DNA from 4 places in the Kitasatospora sp. NPDC091276 genome. Region 2 is predicted to be linked to each of the others. Evidence: riboswitches for the same ligand, from Rfam matches in the RefSeq annotation. Region 2 holds a riboswitch; each other region holds the start of a gene.
What was found. A riboswitch is a leader RNA that binds a small molecule or an ion and turns the genes downstream of it on or off. The one in region 2 is predicted to bind cobalamin.
Positions count from the first base shown of each region.

Region 1: linked by a shared signal. The riboswitch ahead of AB0O19_RS13030 (ribonucleoside-diphosphate reductase subunit alpha) and the one ahead of AB0O19_RS14915 (CoA-acylating methylmalonate-semialdehyde dehydrogenase) in region 2 are both predicted to bind cobalamin.
Region 3: linked by a shared signal. The riboswitch ahead of AB0O19_RS12890 (iron ABC transporter permease) and the one ahead of AB0O19_RS14915 (CoA-acylating methylmalonate-semialdehyde dehydrogenase) in region 2 are both predicted to bind cobalamin.
Region 4: linked by a shared signal. The riboswitch ahead of AB0O19_RS18450 (ABC transporter substrate-binding protein) and the one ahead of AB0O19_RS14915 (CoA-acylating methylmalonate-semialdehyde dehydrogenase) in region 2 are both predicted to bind cobalamin.

Region 1 is NZ_JBFBFU010000008.1:227,185-230,892, reverse strand. Features, by position in the region: gene AB0O19_RS13030 (ribonucleoside-diphosphate reductase subunit alpha) at 1-2,251, opposite strand, end outside; cobalamin riboswitch at 2,443-2,585, opposite strand; gene AB0O19_RS13025 (hypothetical protein) at 3,029-3,708, shown strand, end outside.
Region 2 is NZ_JBFBFU010000010.1:115,348-119,055, reverse strand. Features, by position in the region: gene AB0O19_RS14920 (acyl-CoA dehydrogenase family protein) at 1-66, opposite strand, end outside; gene AB0O19_RS14915 (CoA-acylating methylmalonate-semialdehyde dehydrogenase) at 74-1,573, opposite strand; cobalamin riboswitch at 1,789-1,980, opposite strand; gene AB0O19_RS14910 (nitrilase-related carbon-nitrogen hydrolase) at 2,227-3,171, shown strand; gene AB0O19_RS14905 (hypothetical protein) at 3,286-3,687, opposite strand.
Region 3 is NZ_JBFBFU010000008.1:193,718-197,425, reverse strand. Features, by position in the region: gene AB0O19_RS12900 (ABC transporter substrate-binding protein) at 1-495, opposite strand, end outside; gene AB0O19_RS12895 (ABC transporter ATP-binding protein) at 518-1,282, opposite strand; gene AB0O19_RS12890 (iron ABC transporter permease) at 1,282-2,364, opposite strand; cobalamin riboswitch at 2,454-2,592, opposite strand; gene sodN (superoxide dismutase, Ni) at 2,681-3,076, opposite strand; gene sodX (nickel-type superoxide dismutase maturation protease) at 3,300-3,708, shown strand, end outside.
Region 4 is NZ_JBFBFU010000013.1:122,304-126,011, forward strand. Features, by position in the region: gene AB0O19_RS18440 (siderophore-interacting protein) at 1-371, opposite strand, end outside; gene AB0O19_RS18445 (hypothetical protein) at 775-1,278, opposite strand; cobalamin riboswitch at 1,827-2,032, shown strand; gene AB0O19_RS18450 (ABC transporter substrate-binding protein) at 2,154-3,098, shown strand; gene AB0O19_RS18455 (iron chelate uptake ABC transporter family permease subunit) at 3,095-3,708, shown strand, end outside.

The sequences.
Region 1 (3,708 bases), on a different contig from region 2:
GCAGGTAGTAGGTGGTCTTGAGACCGACCTTCCACGCGTAGGCGTACATCGAGCTGAGCTTGCCGATGGTCGGCGCCGCCATGAACAGGTTCAGCGACTGGCTCTGGTCGAGGTACGGCATGCGGGCCGCGGCCAGGTCGATCAGCGCGCGCTGGGGCAGCTCCCAGGCGGTGCGGTAGAGCGAGCGGACCTCGGCGGGCAGCCAGCCCAGCTCCTGGACGGAGCCGTTGGCCTCGCGCAGGGCGTCGCGGGTCTGCTGGTCCCAGACGCCGAGCTCCTTGAGCTCGCGCACCAGGTACGGGTTGACCTGGAGGAACTCGCCGGACAGCGTCTCGCGCTTGAACAGGTTGGAGACCTGCGGCTCGATGCACTCGTAGACGCCGGCGATGGACGCGATGGTCGCGGTCGGCGCGATGGCCAGCAGCAGCGAGTTGCGCAGGCCGGTCTCGGCGATGCGGGCGCGCAGCGCGGTCCAGCGGTCGGCCCACTGCGGGGCGGCCGTCGGGAAGTGGTCGATGTGCAGCTCGCCGCGGGCGGCGCGGGTCTCGCCGTAGGCCTCGTGGCGGCCCAGCTGCTCGGCCAGGTCGGCGGAGCGCTCGTACGCGGTGAGCATGATGCGCTCGGCGATGAGGGTGGACAGTCGCGCGGCCTCGGCGGAGTCGAAGTCGATCCGCAGCTTGAAGAAGACGTCCTGGAGGCCCATCACGCCGAGGCCGACCGGGCGCCAGCGGGAGTTGGAGGTGCCGGCCTCGGTGGTCGGGTAGAAGTTGATGTCCACCACGCGGTCGAGGAACGTCACGGCGGTGCGGACGGTGGCGTCGAGGCGCTCCCAGTCCATGGCGCCGAGCAGGTCGTCGACGGAGGCCCCCGGGGCGACGTGGGCGCCGAGGTTGACCGAGCCGAGGTTGCAGACGGCGGTCTCGGAGTCGTCCGTGACCTCCAGGATCTCGGTGCACAGGTTCGAGGAGTGCACCGTGCGGCCGGGCAGCGCGGTCTGGTTGGCGGCGCGGTTGGAGGCGTCCTTGAAGGTCATCCAGCCGTTGCCGGTCTGCGCCAGGGTGCGCATCATCCGGGCGTACAGGGTCTGCGCGGGGATGGTGCGCACGGCCTTGCCGGCCAGCTCGGCCTTGCGGTAGGCCTCGTCGAAGTCGGAGCCCCACAGGTCGACGAGCTCGGGCACGTCGGCGGGGGAGAACAGCGACCAGTCCTCGTTGGCGTTGACCCGGCGCATGAACTCGTCCGGGATCCAGTGCGCCAGGTTGAGGTTGTGGGTGCGCCGCGCCTCCTCGCCGGTGTTGTCGCGGAGCTCCAGGAACTCCTCGATGTCGGCGTGCCAGGTCTCCAGGTAGACGCAGGCCGCGCCCTTGCGGCGGCCGCCCTGGTTGACGGCGGCGACCGAGGAGTCGAGGGTGCGCAGGAACGGGACGATGCCGTTGGACTTGCCGTTGGTGCCGCGGATCAGGCTGCCGCGCGAGCGGATGCGCGAGTAGGACAGGCCGATGCCGCCGGCGTGCTTGGACAGCCGGGCGATCTGCGCGTAGCGGTTGTAGATCGAGTCCAGGTTGTCCAGCGGGGAGTCGAGCAGGTAGCAGCTTGACATCTGCGGGTGCCGGGTGCCGGAGTTGAACAGGGTCGGCGAGGAGGTCAGGTACTCCAGCCGGCTCATCAGGCCGTACAGCTCGGCGACCTCCCGCACCGACTGCTCGCTGTCGCCGACCGCCAGGCCGCAGGCGACGCGGAGCAGGAAGTGCTGCGGGGTCTCGATGACCTTGCGGGTGATCGGGTGGCGCAGCAGGTAGCGGGACTGCACGGTGCGCAGGCCGAAGTACTCGAAGCGGTCGTCGCCGTGCGCGTCGATCAGCGCGTCCAGGGCGGCGGCGTGCTTGGTGACGAAGGCGGCGGTGGTGTCGCCGATCAGGCCCTCGGCGTGGCCGACGGCGATCGAGGCGGCGAAGGAGCGCGAGCCCTGGCTGTTCGCCTCGTCGACGATCTCCAGGGCGAGCAGCCGGGCGGCCAGCTTCGAGTACTGGGGGTCCTCGGCGATCATCGACGCGGCGGCGTCCACGGCCAGCCCGCGCAGCTCGGCGAAGTCCGAGCCGGCGTGGCGGCCGCGCAGCGCGGCGGCGGCGACATGGCCGGGGTCCACCTGGGGGAGATCGACGCTGCGGTCGGTGAGCAGCCGAAGGAGCGCGCCGCCGGGGTCGGAGACCGTCGGGTCGGTGGGGGCGGGGCCGGTGCCCTGGGCGGGCAGGGTGGCTGAGGCAGCGGTGGTCAAGGCGCTCTCTCCTGGCGGCGATCGGCGGCGGTGATCGGGGGGTACCGGGCCGTTCGGGGCAGGGGAGCACGGCACGTACGCAGGAAGCGTCGCGCGACGGTGGCGTCCCCGGCCCGCCCGCGAGGCCCGGAAGGTAGTTCTCGTGCTGGCGCGGCCTCTGCGGGAGGGCCCGTGCGCACACCGTCGGCAGGTACTCGGACTCGCGGGGCGGCTACTGGAGCCGCCCGCTCACCGCTGCGGGGCAGTCCCGGATTCGCACCGGGTTCCCCTGCATCGACAGCAGGATTGAGCATACATCTAGTGGTGTCTCTCTGATGCGACCCCACATGTAGTACGGCGCGGTGTGTCGGAGCGATGACCGGGGGTGCCGGGAGGGGGCGGGTCGTGGCCTTGGGGCGCCTCGGATCCGGGCTCCCGGCGCCCTGATTCCGGGCTCCCGGCGCCGTGATTCCGGGCCCCGGCGTCCTGGTTTCGATACGGAACGGTCACCGGGCGGACCGGTCGCCGCGGGCATGCCCTACGATCTGGGCGCATGAGCGAGCGAAGCGCCGAGGGGCGCGTTTCGCGAAGCGATCATCGAGCGAAGCGAGGGGGCGCGTGAGCGACGGAACTGGCGCACCCGGGCAGGGTCCGCAGGGAACGCCTCCCCCCGGGCCGGGGGACGCGCACGGTCAGCAGCCGCCGGTGGTGCCCGGTCCGGTGTTGCCGCCGAGCGGGGGCTTCGGGCCGCCGCCGGCCTCGTACGGGCCTCCGGTGCCGCCCGCGCAGCCGGTGGCGCAGCCCGGTCCGCCGGGGCAGCCTCCGCTGCCGCAGCCGGGACCGCCAGGGCAGCAGCTGCCGCCGCAGTGGCAGCCGAACCCCCAGGCGCACCCCCAGCCGAACCCCCAGGCGCATCACCAGGCACACCCCCAGCCGCATCCGCAGTCGTACCCGCAGCCCCAGGCGCCGCAGCGCGCCGAGCCGAACTGGGAGGCGCTGGCCGACCGCAACGCGGCGGACGGCAAGCGCCGCCGCCGGCTGCGGGCCCTCGGCGTGGCGGTCGCGGTCGTCCTGGTCGGCGGCCTGATCGCGGGCGGGGCGGTGCTGCTGACGAAGGGCGGCGGCGACAAGCCGGTCGCCGGGCCGATCGCCTCCGCCTCCAACCGGCCGTCCTCCGCCGCATCGGGTGCCGCGCCGAGTGCCGCCGCGACCCCGGGCGGGAACCCGTCCGGCACCCCGGGCGGCGCGCCGGACGACCCGTCGAGGCCGATCTGGGAGGCCGCCACCGACCCGGCGCCGCAGGACGCGGGGGCACTGTTCTCCGCGCTCCAGGTGACGGTCAACGGCGCCACCTGGAACCGGACCTTCGTCTCGCTGGACTCGCCCTGCTGGGACGGGAACTCGACGACCGGCGGGCTCGGCAAGGTCCTCGGTGACCAGGGCTGCCAGAAGGT
Region 2 (3,708 bases):
GTGTTCGCGGGCGAAGGCCCGGGCGGTCGCCGCGATGGCGAGCTGGTCCTCTGTGAGGTCGTGCACGGCGCCCTCAGCCCATCGTCGGGATGGTGAAGCTCGCGCCCTCCTTGACCCCGGAGGGCCAGCGCGAGGTGACGGTGCGGGTGCGGGTGTAGAAGCGGATCGAGTCCGGCCCGTGCTGGTTGAGGTCGCCGAACCCGGAGCGCTTCCAGCCGCCGAAGGTGTGGTACGCGACCGGCACGGGGATCGGCACGTTGACGCCGACCATGCCGGTGTTCACCCGGCGCGCGAAGTCCCGTGCCGTGTCGCCGTCCCGGGTGTAGATGGCCACGCCGTTGCCGAACTCGTGCTCGCTGGGCAGGCGCAGCGCCTCCTCGTAGTCGGCGGCGCGGAGCACGGTCAGGACGGGGCCGAAGATCTCCTCCCGGTAGATCCGCATGTCCGCCGTGACGCGGTCGAACAGCGAGGCGCCGAGGAAGTAGCCGCCCTCGTGCCCCTCCAGCCGGAAGTCCCGCCCGTCGACCACGAGTTCGGCGCCCTCCTCGACCCCGAGGTCCAGGTAGCCGCGGACCCGCTCCAGCGCGTCGGCGCCGACCAGCGGGCCGAAGTCCGCCGCCGGGTCGTCCGAGCGCCCGACCTTCAACGCGGCGATCCGCTCGACCAGTTTGGCCACCAGGGCGTCGGCGGTCTCCTCCCCCACCGGGACGGCCACCGAGATCGCCATGCAGCGCTCGCCGGCCGAGCCGTAGCCGGCGCCGATCAGCGCGTCCGCGGCCTGGTCGAGGTCGGCGTCCGGCATCACGACCAGGTGGTTCTTGGCACCGCCGAAGCACTGTGCCCGCTTCCCGTGCGCGGCGGCGGTGGCGTACACGTACCGGGCGATCGGCGTGGAGCCGACGAACCCGACCGCCTGCACCCGCGGGTCCTCCAGCAGGGTGTCCACGGCGTCCTTGCCGCCGTTGACCACGTTCAGCACGCCCGGCGGCAGCCCGGCCTCCAGGAACAGTTCGGCGAGGCGCAGCGGCACCGAGGGGTCGCGCTCCGAGGGCTTGAGGACGAAGGCGTTGCCGCAGGCGATGGCGGGTGCGGCCTTCCAGAGCGGGATCATCGCCGGGAAGTTGAACGGCGTGATGCCAGCGACCACGCCGAGCGGCTGGCGCATCGAGTACACGTCGATGCCGGTGCCCGCGTTGTCGCTGAACTCGCCCTTCAGCAGGTGCGGGATGCCGGCGGCGAACTCCACGACCTCCAGGCCGCGCTGGACGTCCCCGTGGGCATCGGCCACGGTCTTGCCGTGCTCGGCGGACAGCAGCCGGGCCAGTTCCTCCTTCTCCTGCTCGACGAGTTGGAGGAAGCGGAGCAGGACGCGGGCGCGTCGCTGCGGGTTCCACGCCGCCCACCCGGGCTGGGCCTGCGCGGCGTCGGCGATCACCGCCTCGACCTCGGCCCGGCTCGCCAACGGCACCCGGGCCTGCACCCGGCCGGTGTTGGGGTCGTACACGTCGCCGAAGCGACCGGAGGTGCCGGCGGTGGGCTTGCCGGCGACGAAGTGGGTCAGTTCTCGGACCATCGGGTTCCTTCTCTCGACAGGGTGGGGAGAGGAGGAGGATCGGAGGCCGCCGCGGGTCGGCGGGCGCACGGTGGTGCGCCCCGCGGCACGGGCGTGCGGCGGCGGAACGGAACGTCAGGGCGTGGACGCCCCGGCGGCCGTGGGCACGGGACGACCAGGAGCGGCAGTGGAGCGGGAGCAGCCCGGAGTCATGCGTGTCGTCTCCATCCTCGTGGAAAACACGGAACACCCGCGGCCGGTATCCTGACTCCCGGATCACCGCACGCCCCCAGGCCTTCCCGGCTGGCTGCCAGTGGCCTTCGTCTGCGAGGACGAACTCCCCGGTCACAGTGGCGGGACCGTGCCGGACTCACACCGGCTTCCCTGACACCGCGGACCTGTCGTCGACCATATAGTTGGACGTCCTAGTAAGTCCAGAGGCCCGCACGCGCGTTGCGCCATCGGGTTTCCGCCGCGCCGATCTCCTGCCCGACGCGGTCGCCGCACAGCCGCACAGCCGCACAGCCGCACACCATTCGCCGGCCACCCCTTGCCGGAACGTTCCGGCGTGGCTACATTTTCACCACGCCAGCAAAGCTGACTGAACTTTCAGTTATATCGCAGGGCCTTCACCGGCACCTCCGTATCAGCGCCAGAGAACAGAAGGAACACCCGTGACCTCGTACGCCGTCCTCACCTCCTTCGGCTCCCCGCTCGGCTCCCCCGGCCGCACCAGGCCGGCCGAACGCGCGCCGCTGCGCGTCGGGCTCGTGCAGATGCGCTGGTACGCCGACCCGGCCGAGCACGACGCCCGGCTGCGCGAGGGCGTGGCACTCGCCGCCGCGCAGGGCGCGACGATGGTGTGCCTGCCCGAGCTGACCCGCAGTCCCTACTTCTGCAACACCGACGACCCGCTGGGGGAAGGCGCCGCCCGCCACCTGGAGGACGTCGAGACGGGGCCCACCACCCGCCTCGCCGCCGAACTCGCCGCCGAACTCGGCATCAGCGTCCACGCCTCCCTGTACGAGCGCGCCGAGGACGGCGGCCTCGGCTACAACACGGCCGTCTGCGTGGACCGCGACGGCACCCTCGTCGCCAGGACCCGGAAGAACCACATCCCGGCCTTCCCCGGCTACCGCGAGGACCTGTGCTTCCGCCCCGGCGACAGCGGGTTCCCCGTCCTGGCCCACCAGGGCGCCGCCTTCGGCTTCCCCACCTGCTGGGACGAGTGGTTCCCCGAACTCGCCCGCGCCTACGCGCTCGGCGGCGCCGAAGTCCTCGTCCACCCCACCGCCATCGGCTCCGAGGTGGACCTCCCGGACTTCGACACCCGGCCCATGTGGGAGCACGCCATCAGCGCCAACGGCCTCGCCAACGCGCTGTTCATGATCGTGCCCAACCGGATCGGGACGGAGGGCCGGTCCACCTTCTACGGCTCGTCGTTCATCTCCGACCCGTACGGCCGGATCCTGCTCCGCGCCCCGCGCGACCGGCCCGCCGTCCTCGTCGCCGACCTCGACCTCGACCAGTGCCGGGACTGGCGGGAGTTCGGCCTGCTGCGCACCCGCCGCCCCGAGCTGTACGCCCCGCTGACCGCGGCGAGCCGCACCGACGCCTGACCGGACGCCCCGGCGCACCCACGCCGGGGCGTCCCGCCGCCCCGAGTCGACGTGCCGGGACTGACGCCAACTACCTTTTCCAGTAGCGTAGTTGACGTAACCGCCGCGCCGGCCTCAGGTGGTGGCCGTCGGAGCGGGCGAAGCCGCACCGGCGGACGGCGGGGCCTGACAGGGCAGGACGACCATCACACTCACACCCTGGCCGGGCTTCGACGCGCCCGCCGAAACGGTGTAGCCGTCGGACTCGTGGACGGCATCGAACTCCCAGGTGGGCGGGGTGGACTGAGCGTCCGCACCGGACGCCGACGAGGTGATCTTGAAGCCCTCGCCCGCCAGCTTCTCCCGCAGCGCCCGCAGCACCTCGGGACGCTGGTCGTCCGTGGCCTTCAACAGGTTCCCCGAACTGAGCTGGTACGCCTCGCCCTCATCGGCGATACCCAACCCCCGCCCCTTGCACCTGTAGTAGCCGATGAGCTTGCCCCACGGATCCCGCTCGAGGCCCGTCAGCTCGCGCACGTGGTCCTGGACCCGATCCGC
Region 3 (3,708 bases), on a different contig from region 2:
CATCACGCCGCGCTCGCTGCCCTTGCCGCTGCGGCAGGACTCGCTGAGCACGTACGAGGGGATGCCGAGGTCCTTGAGCGCCTGCGGGGTGAAGCCGCGGCCCTCGTCGAAGCCGTAGTGCCAGCCGGCGAAGACCAGGTCGGCCTTGGCGCCCAGCACGATCTCCTTGGTGATCTCCTTCTTGGAGAGCCACGCGGTCTGCTGGTAGCCGTCCTTCCAGGCGACCTGGTCGACCCGGCCCTTGTCGTCGGGCATCACGTAGCCGGCCATCCGGTCGGCCAGGCCGAGGGCGAGCATCAGCTCGGTGATGCCGACGTCGTTGGTCACCGTCCGGGCGGGCTTCTGCGGGAAGGTGAGCTTGGTGCCGCAGTTCTCCACGGTCACCGGGTAGTGGGCGGAGGCGGCGGTGGCGTCGCCGCTCGGGGCGATCTCGGCGCCGCAGGCGGTGAGCCCGAGGGTGAGCAGGGCGGTGATGGCAACGGCCTTGGTGCGCACGGGGGTTCCTTCGGGGGGTGGGTCAGATCCGGTCGAAGAGCAGTTGGACGGCGCCGGTCACCGGGTGCCGGACGGGGGTGGCCCGGACGCCGAACACCTCGGCCAGCAGGGCGGGTCGGAGCACCTCGGCGGGCGGCCCCGAGGCGACGATCCGGCCGGCCCGCAGCACGTACAGCAGGTCGCAGTGGCCGGCCGCCAGGTTGAGGTCGTGCAGCGCGGTGAGCACCGTCGGGCCGGCCTCCCGGACCAGGGCCAGCACGTCCAACTGGTGGCCGATGTCCAGGTGGTTGGTGGGCTCGTCCAGCACCAGCAGCCGGGGCTCCTGGACCAGCGCGCGGGCGATCAGCACCCGCTGCTTCTCGCCGCCGGACAGGCTCAGGAAGCCCCGCCCGGCCAACTGCTCGGCGCCGACCTTGCGCAGCGCCTCCGTGCAGCGCGCGTGGTCGTCCGCACCCGGGCCGCCCAGCCCGCGCCGGTGCGGCAGCCGGCCCATGGCGACCACCTCGGCCACCGTGAAGTCGAACTCGGCGGAGTGCTCCTGGGGGAGTGCGGCCACCCGCCGGGCGGCCTCGCGCGCGGTCAGCGCGTGCAGGTCCGCGCCGTCCAGCCGGACGGCCCCGGCGGCCGGCCGCAGCGCCCGGTAGACGCAGCGCAGCAGCGTCGACTTGCCGCTGCCGTTGGGCCCGACCAGTCCGACCACCTGCCCGGCGGCGGCGTCCAGGGCGACGTCGTGGACCAGCCGGGCGCCGGCCAGCTCGACCGAGACGGAGTCCAGGGCGAGATCCATCAGCGGCCTCCGAAGGAATAGCCGCGACGGCGCATCAGCAGCAGGAAACAGGGCACCCCGAGCACCGCGGTGACCACCCCGACCGGCAGTTCGGCGGGCGCCAGCAGGGTGCGCGAGACGATGTCCACCCAGACCAGCAGCAGCGCCCCGGCGAGCGGCGCGACCAGCAGCACCCGGCGGTGCCCGGCGCCGACCAGCATCCGGGCCAGGTGCGGCACCATCAGCCCGACGAAGCCGATCGCCCCGCTGACGGCCACCACCGTGCCGGTGACGGCGGCGGTCACCACGAAGAGCTCGCGGCGAAGCCGGTCCGGGTCCACGCCCAGCGAGGCGGCCGTCTCGTCGCCCATGGCGAGCGCGTCCAGCCGGCCGGCGGCGCAGGCCAGGTACGCCAGGCCGGCCAGCACGGTGGCGGCGGCGATCGGCACCGAGCCCCAGGTGGCGCCGCCGAGGCTGCCGAGCAGCCACATCATGGCGTCCCGGGCGGCCTCGCCGCGGGCGGCCGCGAAGACCATCAGCGCGGTGACGGCGGAGAAGCCGTAGGAGAGCGCGGTGCCGGTGAGCACCAGCCGCAGCGGGGTGAGCCCGTAGGCCGTGCGCGCCGCGAGGTAGACCAGCACCATGGCGACCAGCGCGGAGCCGAACGCGGAGGCCGAGATCGCCCACACCCCGAGCGAGGCGAAGGCGCCGAGCAGCAGCACGGCGTTGGCGCCGACGGCCGCGCCGGAGGAGATGCCGAGCACGAACGGGTCGGCCAGCGCGTTGCGCACCAGGGCCTGGACGGCGACCCCGGTGGCGGCCAGCCCGGCGCCGACCACCGCGGCCAGCACGGCGCGCGGCAGCCGGATCTCCCAGACGATCGCGTAGGCGGCGGCCTCGTCCGCCTCCAGCCGTCCGCCCGTCAGCCCGGCGGCCAGCAGCCGCAGGGCGCGGGGCAGGCCGATCCCGGAGGCGCCCAGCGCCACGCCGCAGAGCAGCGAGAGCAGCAGGGCGGCGGCCAGGCCGACGGCGAGCGGGAGGGCGGGTATTCGGCGGGCGGGCGGGCTCGTTGCGCCACTGCCCGCGGCTGCGGTGCTGCTCACGGTGCGCCTTGCCTCGGGCTGCGGGTGCGCGGGGGCGGCACCGGTCGGGCGCGGGCCCGGGCGCCATCCCCTCGCAGTCCACGGCGAGTTGTCGGGAGTTCAGCGGCCGGGGGCGATCGGGCTGGCGCGGCCCCGGGGCCGTGCTCACCGTTGCGGGTCAGCGCCGGATTCACACCGGACTTCCCCCTCGGACGCCCTGGCAGCATAACAGCCACTCAGGCTAGGCAACCCTTACCGGGCTCGGATGGGGCGTGAACGCACGACCGCCCCCGTCCGGGCTCGCGGACGGGGGCGGTCGGGTGGCGACGCGTCAGGCTCAGGCCTGCTTGGTCTCCCAGAAGATCTTGTCGACCTCGGCGATCAGGTCCAGCAGGGCCTGGCCGGTGGCGGGGTCGGTGGACGCCTTGGCGGCCGAGGCGGCCTTCAGGGTGTCGTTGATCAGCTGGTGCAGCTGCGGGTACTTCTCGAAGTGCGGGGCCTTGAAGTAGTCGCTCCACAGCACCGAGATGTGGTGCTTGACGGCCTCGGCACGCTGCTCCTTGATGATCAGGGCGCGGGTGCGGAAAGCCGGGTCCTCGTTGGCCTGGTACTTCTCCTGGGTGCCCTTGACCGACTCGGCCTCGATCCGGGCCTGCGCCGGGTCGTACACGCCGCAGGGCAGGTCACAGTGGGCGTGGGCGGTGGCGCGCGGTGCAAACAGACGAGAGAACATGGGAGTCCTTCCTTAGATCGTCTTCCCGCGCCCGAGATTACCCTTCCGCGCCCGGGGTTTCGCGATCGGGCGGTGGGCCTAGGGCAAAAGGCGGACCCGGAACCGGGGTAATCCGGACATCGAACGGATCGAACGGGGTGACGGTCCGTACGGCAGACTGGGACCGGGCGGTCCGGGAGGAGGAGTCGTGGCGCGGAGCACGGAACCGGCGGGCGCGGAACCGATGGGCACGGAACCCCGGGGGCGGGGCGGCGGCGCGGTGCCGTTCGGGCTGGTCGACGTGGCGGGCCCGTCGATGGTCCCGACCCTGCGCGAGGGCGACCAGTTGCTGGTGCGCTACGGCGCGCCGATCCGGCCCGGCGCGGTGGTGCTCTTCCGGCACCCCTTCCAGCAGGACCTGCTGGTGGTGAAGCGGGCCGCCGAGCGGCGTCCGAGGGGCTGGTGGCTGCTGTCCGACAACCGGCCGGTGGACAGCGACAGCCGCAGCTACGGCCCGGTCCCGGACGAGCTGGTGCTCGGCCGGGTACTGCTGCGGCTGCGCCCGCGCCCGGCCTGGCTGGCGCCCGGGCGGCGGCTGGAGCGGCTGCTGCTGGGCACCCGGCTGGCCCGGGTGCCGGGCCTGGCCCGCCGCC
Region 4 (3,708 bases), on a different contig from region 2:
CGCACCGTCTCGCCGGGCTGTGCGCGGGCCGCCCAGGGCCCGGCCAGGCCCTCGTCACCGTGCACCACGAAGTCGATGGTCAGCTCGCGCAGGGCCGGGTCCCAGGCCCGCACGGTGTACGTCCGGGTGATCGGCCGCTGCTCGGGCGGGAACTCCTCGCGGATCCGCGCCATGTCGAAGGGCTCCGGGTAGCTCACGCCCTCGGGCGTGAAGAGCACCTTGATGTAGTGGTCGGTGAACTCGGTGGCGTCGAAGTCCTCCAACCCCGCACCGCCGAGAACCAGGCGCACCATGTGCGGTGTGATCCGCTCGGTGCGCAGCACCTGTGCTTCGCGCGCCTGCGGTGTCCGGCGGGTCGGTTGGTCTGCCATGGTGCCCCCCTGGGCTGTGTGGTCGCGCGTCTTGGTTAGGCTTGCCTAAGTTAGCACCCTTGAGGCGGTGCTCGACCCAGGGACGGCAGCCGATCCCCATTCCGCCCACGACCGGGAACGTGACGCCCCGGCAGCCCTGCTGCGGCTCGCGGACGCGACAAGGTCGTACGGAGCCGCCGCGACCGGTTCGGCGCAGCCAGACCGCGCCGCGCGCCGCCCGGGAGCCGACGACCGAGGTCGCCGCCCGCAGAGCGGCCGCGCCGCACTCCCCGGACCGATCCGGCACCGCAACCCGCTCGGGAGGATAGGGAGCGGGCGGCCGGTCAGGACGCCGGTACGATTTCGGCCGCCCTGCCGGAGGCACTCGTGGTTCAGGTGGCGGGCGACCGGGTGGGGTCGGGCCTCAGGCGCGCCGCACCACGAAGGTGACCTCCGCGATGTTCCCCCCGCCGCCGATCACCTGGCAGGTGAGACCCGCACCGACAGTGCACTCGTTGACGTTCGACCCGGCGTAGGGGTTGCTCCAATGGATCAACCCGCTCCAGGTGTCCACGCCGAAGCCGATCTGCCCCTCGGTGCCCGTCAGGAACCCGCACGACTCGGTTTTCCAGCTGGGGGCCACATTCGGCAGGATGTAGCTCGGGGGCAGAGGACTGCCGGTGCTCCAGCACCCGTGGGCCAGGGTGGCCGAGCCGAGGTAGAGCATGCTGCCGGTCTGGTTCGACAGGGTGACCTGGGTGCTGCGCGCCGCGTAGGCGGCGGACGCCGCTGGGGCGGCCGACCGCGTCGTTCCGGCGGAGGGGCCGGCGGCCTGCGCCGCGGGAGCCAGGGCCAAGCCGGCGCTCAGCGCCAGGACGGCGGTCAGTACGGAGGACTGGACAACACGCTTGGAGGTCATGGCAGCCAACTCTCTATCGGAGGATGGTCAGGTACACGCCTCAACGGGATGGCGGACCTCGTTGGTTCACCAACCGCCACGACGTGCGGGAATGAGGGCCTGTGTGAGGTAGTGATCAGCCTTCTGGTTGCACCCTCCTCCGAGGGCGGAACAGGGAGGACTGTGGGCTGTGACGCGTCGGCAACTCACGGACGATCAGCGGACGATGATTGATCCCTACCTGCCGGTCGGCAGGTTCAGCCCGCACCCCGAGCGACCGCGGGAGCGCTCGGGCCGGTGTGCCAGCACCGCCGGCCAGCAACGCCGTGCCTACGAGAAGGAACTGCTGCGAAGCGCGAGGTGGCCGAGTGGCGGCGCCCTACTTCCCCGTCACGTGCCCGGACGAGGTCCTGGACCACCACCTGCGGCACTACGCCGTCGAGTTCAGGAACTGGATCGTCGCCGCCGCCCGCACCTGAGACCCCCGGCCGGGCCCCGTGGCCGATCCCTCCCCCGCCCCCGGGAACGGTCCAGACGATCATCCCACGGGCTGGCCAGCTCCGACCTGACCACGCCTGATACCTTGCCATCGCCGTGGTGTACGGGAAACCGGTCTGAGTCCGGTGCGGCCCTCGCCACTGTTGCCGCGGAGTTCCGCGGCCCTCGCTGACCGGCTTTTCCAGCGGTCAGGGCCACTGGGCGGGTTGGAAGAGCCGTCCGGGAAGGTCGGCCGCGGCGCGTTGATGCGGAAGCCAGGAGACCGGCCACGGCGCTACATGTTCCACGAGGGTTTTGGAGAACACGTGCCCAGCGGTCTGCCGTATCCGTTCCGTTCGATATGTTCCGTACGTCCCACAGGTCCGATACGTGTCGGCCGGGCAGTCGCGGCCTTCCTGTTCATCGGCATGCTCGGAGCTTGCACGGGCGCCCCCGCGCCCACCACGTCCGGCGGGACGGCCGGAACTGCCGCGCCGGTCAGCGTCGACAATTGCGGGACCACCGTGACGGTCGGCGCGCCGCCCGACCGGCTGGTGACGCTCAACGAGGGTGCCACCGAGGTGGCCCTGGCCCTCGGCCTGCAGTCCCGCATGGCCGGTACCGCCTACCTCGACGATTCCATCCCGGAGAAGTGGAAGGCGGCCTACGACTCCGTCCCGGTGCTCTCCAAGGACTACCCGACGAAGGAGAAGCTCCTCGCGGCCCGTCCCGACTTCCTGTACGCCTCCTACTCCAGCGCGTTCACCGACAAGGTCGCGGGCACCCGGGGGGAACTGCGCGGCCAGGGTATCCCGTCGTACCTGTCCCCGTTCGGCTGCTCGGACAAGAGCCAGGTGCCGCCGACGACCTGGCAGGCGGTGTGGGGCGAACTGAACGACGTCGCCAAGGTCTTCGGTGTCACGGAGCGGGCCGCCGCGATCCAGCAGCAACAGGAGCAGCAACTGGCCGAGTTCACGGCGACGGCCGCGGGCAAGGGCTTGAAGGTCCTGTGGTACGACTCGGACACCAAGGCGCCGTTCGTCGGGGCCGGCCACGGCGGACCTCAACTCGTTCTCGATGCCGTGGGCGCCCGCAACGTCTTCGGGGACCTGCCCGGTGGCTGGCAGAACGTGAGCTGGGAGAAGGTCGTCGCGGCGGACCCGGACGCCATCGTGGTCGCGGACGCCGGCTGGGACACGGCCCAGTCCAAGATCGACTACTTGGAGAACGACCCGGTGCTGAGCAAGCTCACCGCCGTACAGCGCAAGGCTTTCGTGGTGGTGCCGTTCTCGGAGTCGACTCCCGGCGTGCTGCTCGCCGACGGTGCCGCCCGGGTGTCCGCGGGACTGGACCGACTGCACCCGGGTTCATGACCGCGCCCCACCCCGCCGTCGCGCGGCCCCCTGGTCCGGGCCGCGCGACGGCGGCCCTGGCCATCGGTGCGGCCCTGCTCCTGGCCACCGTGCTCCTCGGCCTCGCCGTGGGCTCGCAACACGAGCCGGTCCGGACGGTGATCGACGTCGTGGTGCGCCGTCTCGGGCTGGGCAACCCGCACGTGACGCTGCTGGACGACCAGATCGTCTGGCAGTTGCGGCTGCCCCGGGTTCTGGGAGCGGCTGCCACCGGCGCCGGCCTCGCGGTCTGCGGTGCGGTGTTGCAGACGCTGACCGGGAACGACCTGGCCGATCCCTTCCTGCTCGGGATCTCGGACGGAGCCGCCGCCGGCGCGGTCACCGTGATCGTCCTCGGTGTCGGCGTGTCCGGCGCCGTGGGCACCGGCGCGGTGTCCACGGCGGCCTTCGCCGGTGCCCTGCTAGCCGCCGTCGTCGTCCTGGCACTGGCCGGCGCGCGCACCCGGTCGCTACCGACCACCCGGACCGTGCTCGCCGGCATCGCGGTGGGACAGATGTGCGGGGCCTACACCTCGTTCGTCGTGCTGGTCCTCGGGGACCGCAACGCGGCGCGCGGTGTCATGGAGTGGAC